DNA from 2 places in the Pseudomonas sp. 1176_21 genome. Region 1 is predicted to be linked to the other one. Evidence: riboswitches for the same ligand, from Rfam matches in the RefSeq annotation. Region 1 holds a riboswitch; the other holds the start of a gene.
The links. Region 1 has a riboswitch for thiamine pyrophosphate ahead of thiC (phosphomethylpyrimidine synthase ThiC). Riboswitches for the same ligand answer to the same signal wherever they lie in the genome.

Region 1 (4,241 bases):
CGGGCACAATCTGCTGGAGCCGGCTGCACTGGCCAGGCCAGTGCTGAGTGGGCCGCATCTGTTCAACTTTCTCGAGATCGCGGCGATGCTGCGCGAGGCGGGGGCGTTGTGCGAAGTGGATGATGCCCAGGGGCTGGCGGCCGAGGTGCGGCGCCTGATCGAGCTGCCCAGCGATGCACTGAAGATGGGCGAGGCGGGGGTCGGGGTGATGCGGGCCAATCAGGGGGCGTTGAAGCGCCTGCTGGATGGGCTGGGGAATCTGCTCAAGGCGTGAGGCCTGTTCGCCGGCAAGGCCGGCTCCTACACGGGGTGCGCAACACCTGTAGGAGCCGGCCTTGCCGGCGAAGCTGTTTCAGGGCCTTTCGAAATTGGCTTGCGCCGCCTTGGCCAGGTCCGGCGGCAGGAAGTCCTTGTCCGGGTTGTAGTCGGGCTTGAGGTAGCGACCCAGGTCATTCAGGTCTTGCGGGCTCAAGGTCCCGGCGGCCTGCTTCAGGCGCAGGTTGTCGAGGATGTAGTCATACCGGGTGTTGTTGTAGTCGCGCACCGAGGTGTACAGCTGGCGCTGTGCATCCAGCACGTCGACGATGTTGCGCGTACCCACCTGGTAACCGATTTCGGTCGCTTCCAGCGCACTCTGGTTGGAAATGATCGACTGCTTGCGCGCCTGCACCTGCTCCACGTCGGTGTTCACCGCGCGGTGCAGGTTGCGGGTGTTTTCCACCACCTGGCGACGCAGGCTCTCGCGCTGCTGTTCGCTCTGGCTCAGGCGCTGGTACGCCTCGCGCACCTGCGAGCTGGTCAGCCCGCCACTGTAGATCGGGATGTTCAGCTGCAGGCCGATGCTGGTCTGCTCCACGTCGCCGCGGTAGTTCTGGCCCGTCAGGTTGGGGTTGCTGAAGCCCAGGCTGTCGTTGTCACCCTTCTGGTAGCGCGCCACCGCGTCCACCGTCGGCGCGTGCCCGGCCTTGCGCTGGCGCAGGGTTTCCTCGGCCGCGTTGACCGCGTAGTTGGTGGCCTGCAGGTTCAGGTTCTGCTTTGCGGCGGTTTCTACCCAGGCCTTGGCGTCATTGGGCGTGGGTACCTGCACCGGCAGGGTGTGCACGATGCCCTGCACCGAGTTGTAGTCGCGGTTGGTCAGGGTCACCAGTGCCTCGAAGGCGTCGTCCACCTGGCGCTGCGCGACGATGCGGTTGGCGCGTGCGGTGTCGTAGCTGGCCTGGGACTGCAGCACGTCGGTCTTGTCCGACAGGCCCACGTCGAAGCGCTCGTTGCTCTGGTCGAGCTGGCGCTTGAACGCGGCTTCTTCGGCCTTGGTCGAGGCCAGGGTGTCCTGGGCGCGCAGCACGGCGAAGTAGTTCTCGGCACTTTGCAGAATCAGGTTCTGTTCGGTGGCCGACAGCTCCAGCGCCGCCTGTTCGTTCACCGCTTCGGCTGCCTGCAACTGGAACCAGCGGTCGGCGCGGAAGATCGGCTGGGCCAGGGTGGCCTGCCAGGAGTTGCCGCTGCGGTTGGCGGTGATCGAGGGGTGGTCGATCTTCGTACGGCTGTTCATCATCTCGGCGCCGGCCGAGAGGTTGGGCAGCAGGCCGGCACGGGCCTGGGGCACCACTTCCTTGCGGGCGCCGTAGTCGGCGCGGGCAGCGGCCAGGTCGGCGTTGTTGTTCACCGCTTCCTGATACACGCTGACCAGATCGGTGCGTACCGACAGGGGCGGTTCTGCTGCCCAGGCCATTCCGTTGGTAGCACACGACACGGCGAGGGCCAGTGAAAGTTTGCGCAGCATAGGGCAGTCCTTGAACGGTTGAGTATTTCTGAACCGATGAGTGTAGTTGCGCAGGCATTTTGCAACAATCCGCTATTTGCGCCTTTTATCATGCTTGTGCTTGGACTGTTGGCGTTTCGCGTCGCACCGGTCTATGCTGGGCGCGTTCTTGTCGGGGTGCCTTGCGTTGAGGCTGAGATCGGATAATTCCGGATCCCGTTGAACCTGATCAGGTTAGCGCCTGCGTAGGGAACAAGATTGCTCGTCTCCCGCGAGCCCTCTTGTGTCGGCTGCGGGATTGTCATTTCAGCTTTTTGGCTGGTGTGGCATCTTCCGTTTTCGGCACAGCACCAGCCCTGGTGCGCCCGTGCCTTTCAGGTTCACTCCGACTGCCAACCCGTCTGGAGAGCCTGTGATGAGCCAAAAACAAAAATACCCCGCGCACCTGAGTGAATCGGCCAAGGTCGACGAGCAGTCCGTGCAGCCGTTCACCCGTTCGCGCAAGATCTACGTGCAGGGCTCGCGCCCCGATATCCAGGTGCCGATGCGCGAAATCAGCCTGGACGACACCCCCACCGATTTCGGCGGCGAAGCCAACGCGCCGGTGCTGGTGTACGACACCTCCGGCCCCTACACCGACCCCACCGTGCAGATCGACGTGCGCAAGGGCCTGGGCGATGTGCGCTCGGCCTGGATCGACGCGCGTGGCGACACCGAGCGCCTGGCCGGGCTGTCCTCCAGTTTCGGCCAGATGCGCCTGAACGACGTGGAACTGACCAAGCTGCGCTTTGCCCACGTGCGCAACCCGCGCCGGGCCAAGGCCGGCGTCAACGTCAGCCAGATGCACTACGCGCGCCAGGGCATCATCACCGCCGAGATGGAGTACGTGGCCATCCGCGAGAACATGAAGCTGCAGGAGGCCCGCGCCGCCGGCCTGCTCGACCAGCAGCACGCCGGGCACAGCTTCGGCGCAAGCATCCCCAAGGAGATCACCGCCGAATTCGTACGCGAGGAAGTCGCTCGCGGCCGCGCGATCATTCCGGCCAACATCAACCATGTGGAGCTGGAGCCGATGATCATCGGCCGCAATTTCCTGGTGAAGGTCAACGGCAACATCGGCAACAGCGCGCTGGGCTCCTCCATCGAGGAAGAAGTGGCCAAGCTGACCTGGGGCATCCGCTGGGGCTCGGACACGGTAATGGACCTGTCCACCGGCAAGCACATCCATGAAACCCGCGAGTGGATCATCCGCAACTCGCCGGTGCCGATCGGTACGGTGCCGATCTACCAGGCACTGGAGAAGGTCAACGGCGTGGCCGAGGATCTGACCTGGGAGCTGTTTCGCGACACGCTGATCGAACAGGCCGAGCAGGGCGTGGACTACTTCACCATCCATGCCGGCGTGCTGCTGCGCTACGTGCCGCTGACCGCCAAGCGCGTGACCGGCATCGTCAGCCGCGGCGGCTCGATCATGGCCAAGTGGTGCCTGGCGCATCACAAGGAAAACTTCCTCTACACCCATTTCGACGAAATCTGCGAAATCATGAAGGCCTACGACGTCAGCTTTTCGCTGGGCGACGGCCTGCGCCCGGGCTCGATCGCCGACGCCAACGACGCGGCGCAGTTCGGCGAGCTGGAGACCCTGGGCGAGCTGACCAAGATCGCCTGGAAGCATGACGTGCAGTGCATGATCGAAGGCCCCGGCCACGTGCCGATGCAGTTGATCAAGGAGAACATGGACAAGCAGCTCGAGTGCTGCGACGAGGCGCCGTTCTACACCCTGGGCCCGCTGACCACCGACATCGCGCCGGGGTACGACCACATCACCTCGGGCATCGGTGCGGCGATGATCGGCTGGTTCGGTTGCGCGATGCTCTGCTACGTGACGCCCAAGGAGCACCTGGGGCTGCCGAACAAGGACGACGTCAAGACCGGCATCATCACCTACAAGATCGCCGCGCACGCGGCGGACCTGGCCAAGGGGCACCCGGGCGCGCAGATCCGCGACAACGCTTTGAGCAAGGCGCGGTTCGAGTTCCGCTGGGAAGACCAGTTCAACCTGGGCCTGGACCCGGACACCGCACGCTCGTTCCACGACGAGACCCTGCCCAAGGATTCGGCCAAGGTCGCGCACTTCTGCTCGATGTGCGGGCCGAAGTTCTGCTCGATGAAGATCACCCAGGAAGTGCGTGAATACGCCGCCAACCAGCCGGTCGAGGTGGCGGTAGAAGAGGGCATGCGCGAGCAGGCCGAGCGGTTCCGCCAGGAAGGCAGCCAGTTGTACCAGAAGGTCTGAAAGCATCGCGGGTCAAGCTCGCTCCCACAGGTATGCCGCTGCCCTAGAGATCAGCGATACCCCGTGGGAGCGGGCTTGACCCGCGAAAGGGCCTTCCATCCAACCCACATTTCCTGCCGAGTCTTCATCGTGAGCACACCCAGCCACTACTCCCCCGATTCCCCCATTCCCGACAGCCAGCGC
Region 2 (4,241 bases), on a different contig from region 1:
GCCAGTTGCTGAAGGTAGTCGCGGGTTTGCGCGTAGGTGCTGGTGTCGGCAAAGCCGGTGGCTTCGGCCACGGTGGTCAGGGGGTTGCCGGCGGGCGCGATATAGCGGGTACTGGTGAGGGTCTGCTCGAACATTGCCGGCAGAATGCGTTGCTTGGCGGCCTCGGGGTAGCCGCTGTCATCGATATAGGCCGGGGCGCCGGGCAAGGCCGCAAGGGCGGGCAGGCTGCCGAGCAGCAGCAAGGTGGCCAGCAGGGGCTGCGGGTGCAGGTCGTTCATGATGGGTCCTTATCATGCGTAAGCAGGCAACCTTAGCTGATAAGGGGCAATGTCACCGCGATGGGATGCCGGCGAAGCGCCGCGCGAGCGGCGCTCGGTGCCGGGAGCGCCGTTGCGCCACGCCGTTCTACCGCGCCGCCAACCCCATCTGCCAGAAATCCGCCTCCAGCCGCGACGCCTGGGCAAAGATCGCCACCAGCTCGGTGAAGCGCTGCTCGGTCATGCTGCGCGCCGCCAGTTCGTCCAGGTGCAGGCGCGCTGCAGCAGCCACGCCCTGATACCCCTCCCCGGCATACTCGCCAATCCACTCGCGGTACGGATGATCACCCAGCGCCGCCACCCCGTCGGGGCTCAGCGCCCGGCCGATCTCGGCGTAGCCGATCACACAGGGCGACAGCGCCACATGCAGGTCCAGCAAGTCGCCCGCCGCGCCGCAATCGAGCACGAAGCGCGTATAGGCCACGGTGGCCTGGTGCTCCGGCGCGGCCTCGATGTCAGCCTTGGACAAGCCCCAGCGCGCGCACAGGCGTACATGCAGGTCGGTCTCGTCCAGAATCGCAGCAAGCCCCGCCTGGGCGGCACGGATGTCCGAAGGCCGGCGGCTCTTGTACGCGGCCAGCGCCCAGGCCCGCGCGAACTGGATCAGGAACAGGTAATCCTGCACCAGGTAGGTACGAAACGCCGTTTCGGGCAAGCTGCCCTGGCCCATCTGGCGCACGAAGCTGTGGTCCACGTAACTGGCCCACTCGGTCGGTGCAGCAGCTTTCAAACGGTCGAAAATATCCATCGTTCACTCCCCCTGTGGGTACACGGCATCGAAAAACTCAAGCTCCAGCGCCACGGCACGCAAGAAGAAATCGGTGCTCAGCGCCTCTTCCTGGGGGCCCACACGGTCGAGTTCGGCGCCCAGGAACGCAACGAAGTCGGCGAAGGCCGGGTTGTCGTGCAAGGTGATCCACTCGGCGTGCACGAAGTTGTCCGGCAGCGGCCTGGGCGCCTTGAGCGCCCAGTCCAGGTACAGGCCCTCGGCCACGTTGAGCACCGCCAGCACCGCCGCATAGGATCGGGTGGCCGCCGCCTGGCGCATGATCGCCTTGAAGCCGGCCGTGGGCTGTGTGTCGGCCGGCGCGGTACGTTGCGCCTCGCTCACGCCCAGTGCCTCAAAGGCGCGCAGGAAATAGGTGTTTTCATCGCTGGCGATCATGCCGGCGAAACGCGCCAGGCGCAGGCGCGCATCGAAGGTGTCGGCGGTGGCAATGGCCGCGCCGAGCAGGGTCAGGAAGCTGTCGATGAAGCGATGGTCCTGCACCAGGTAACGCACCATCACCGGGTCCGGCAGGCTGCCGTCGCACAGCTGGGTGACGAAACGGTGGCCGACGGCGGCCGACCAGGTGGGTTCGCTTTGTTTGCGCAGGTGTTCGGTGAAACGTGGGGCAGTCATGGAGCGGCCTCGCAGTGAGACCGGCAAAGAAGGCAGGCGCTAGATCCCATCCCTTCGCCGGCATGATCCGGATCAGGTTCGAAGGGTCACCGCGCTGCAGATGCCAGCGGTTTCTCAGCCCGTTGCCGGGGCTCCCCTTGGTGCGCACACTGTATACAGCGATGTGGGCAATGTGCAATGCGCAGGCACCGCATCGATGCCATCGCGGGTCAAGCCCGCTCCCACAGGAGCTGGTGCCGTCCTTGTGGGAGCGGGCTTGACCCGCGATAGGCATTCACACCGAAACCGGTTTCAACATCCCCCGCTCGACAATGAACCCGATCACCGCCTGCAAACCCTGCCCCGTCTTCAGGTTGCTGAACGTCCACGGCCGCTCGGGCCGCATGCGCCGGGTGTCCTTTTCCATCACCTCCAGCGACGCACCCACATAGGGCGCCAGGTCGATCTTGTTGATCACCAGAAAATCCGACTTGGTGATCCCCGGCCCGCCCTTGCGCGGGATCTTCTCGCCTTCGGCCACGTCGATCACGTAGATCGTCAGGTCGGCCAGCTCCGGGCTGAAGGTGGCACTCAGGTTGTCACCGCCACTCTCGACGAAGATCACTTCCAGGTTGCCGAACTTGCGCGCCAGATCCTCCACCGCCGCCAGGTTCATCGAGGCATCTTCACGGATCGCGGTATGCGGGCAGCCGCCGGTCTCCACGCCGACGATGCGCTCGGGTTCGAGCGCGCCGGCTTCGGTAAGGATGCGCTGGTCTTCCTTGGTGTAGATGTCGTTGGTGACCACGGCAATCTGGTAGTCATCGCGCATGGCCTTGCACAGCGCTTCGAGCAGCGCGGTCTTGCCGGAGCCGACCGGGCCGCCGACACCGACGCGCAGGGGTTGCTGGTAGCTTTGCATGGCAGTTTCCTCAGGATCGGAACAATCGGGTGTATTGGGTTTCATGGCGGGCAGAGGCAATCGCCAGCAACGGCAGGCCGCCGCCCAGGTGTTCATCAGGTACGTCCAGCGCCCACTCCAGTACCGCAGGCAGCTCCTCGCACAACTCGCGCAGCAGGGTCTGGGCCGCCTGCTGACCGAACGGCACCAGCTTGACCCCGGCCATCACCGCCCCTTCCAGCCAGGCAAAGCCATGCCCCAGGGCCAGCTCACGCAGCGGGATCTGCCAGTGCACGGCCAGCCAGGCCATGCCGCCCAGCTGGCTCAGCTCGACGCTGCTGCGCCAGGCCGGCGCCTGACACAGCTGCCAGCCATCGAGCAGGCGCGCCAGGGCCTTGCCACGCTGGCGTTCCTCCAGGCGCAGCTCGGCGGTTTCGCGGTTGGCCAGCAAAAAGCTGCTCCAGTGGGCGAACGCATCGGCATCTTGCGCGCGGCACGCGCTGTACAGCCGTTGCAGCAGCGGCCAGTCGAGGTGGCCGAGGGTGTCGTGCAACTGCTCGCGCTGCCAGGCGCCAAAGCCGTCGGCCCCCGTCACCCAGCCCGCCTCCACCGCCCACTCCAACCCCTGGGAATAGGTGAAGCCCCCCACCGGCAGGTTGGCGCTGACCAGCTGCAGCAGGCGCAGCAACTGCAGGTTGGCGCTCATCAGCCGGCCAGCACCAGGGCGGCACCGGCCAGCAGGCCGCCGCCACAGGCCTTCTGCAGCCCAGGGTGACGGCGCAACAGGCGCCCGGCGCCATAGCCTGCCAGCAGCAACAGGCCGCTGACCGCGACAAAGCCTGCGCTGAACACCCAGAACGCGCCCGGGCTGGCTTCGACGCCGTGGGCCCAGCCGTGAAACAGCGCGAACACCGGCATGACCAGCGCCAGCAGCACCTGGCGGCTGGGCAGCAGCAGCGCCGCGGCGGCCACCAGCAGCGAGCCGATGATCATGCTCTCCATGCCGATCACGCCCCCGAACAGATGGCCCATCAGCGCGCCGCCGAACATCGCCGCCAGCGTGGCCAGCGGCAGCGCCAGGGTGCGCCCGGTCAGGGCGGCCAGCACCCCGGTGCCCAGCAGCATCAGCAGGTGGTCAAGCCCGGTGAGCGGGTGCAGCAACCCGTCCTGCAGGGGGTTGCTGTCGTGGCCGGGGTGGGCGAACGCAGGGACGGCAATCAGCAGCAAGGCAAACGCGAGGGTCTTTTTCATCGTGCAACTCCATGTCGAAATCAGTGGGCGTGGCCAGGCACGCGAACAAAGGGGTGATCGTTGTGGCTGTGGCTGTGCGGCGCGCTCTGGTAGGCGCCGGCCTCGGGCTCGAACGGCGCCTGCTCCACCGTCACCTCAAGGCCGAAGCCACGCACCATGTCGTCCAGCACATGGTCGTGCTGGTACCGCACGAAATCGCGCTCGATCTGCAACGGCACATGCCGATTGCCCAGGTGATAGGCGGCGCGGGCCAGCGCCAGCGGGTCGGCGCAGCGCACCGTCGAAACCTGCTCCGGCGCCGCCAGCACGCGAATCACCTCACGCCCCTGGGCGTCGGCCAGCAGCTCGCCGCCGCGAATCAGCTGGCCGCGTTCGAGCATCAGCCCGGCCT

Region 2: linked by a shared signal. The riboswitch ahead of FW760_RS02905 (TenA family protein) and the one ahead of thiC (phosphomethylpyrimidine synthase ThiC) in region 1 are both predicted to bind thiamine pyrophosphate.

The regions. Positions count from the first base shown of each region.
Region 1 is NZ_VXCV01000005.1:346,462-350,702, forward strand. Features, by position in the region: gene waaA (lipid IV(A) 3-deoxy-D-manno-octulosonic acid transferase) at 1-274, shown strand, start outside; gene FW760_RS14880 (TolC family outer membrane protein) at 353-1,783, opposite strand; TPP riboswitch at 1,926-2,031, shown strand; gene thiC (phosphomethylpyrimidine synthase ThiC) at 2,178-4,058, shown strand; gene cytX (putative hydroxymethylpyrimidine transporter CytX) at 4,188-4,241, shown strand, end outside.
Region 2 is NZ_VXCV01000001.1:575,365-579,605, reverse strand. Features, by position in the region: gene FW760_RS02915 (M14 family metallopeptidase) at 1-278, opposite strand, end outside; gene FW760_RS02910 (TenA family protein) at 406-1,065, opposite strand; gene FW760_RS02905 (TenA family protein) at 1,069-1,719, opposite strand; TPP riboswitch at 1,752-1,867, opposite strand; gene ureG (urease accessory protein UreG) at 1,994-2,620, opposite strand; gene FW760_RS02895 (urease accessory protein UreF) at 2,631-3,305, opposite strand; gene FW760_RS02890 (HupE/UreJ family protein) at 3,305-3,850, opposite strand; gene ureE (urease accessory protein UreE) at 3,871-4,241, opposite strand, start outside.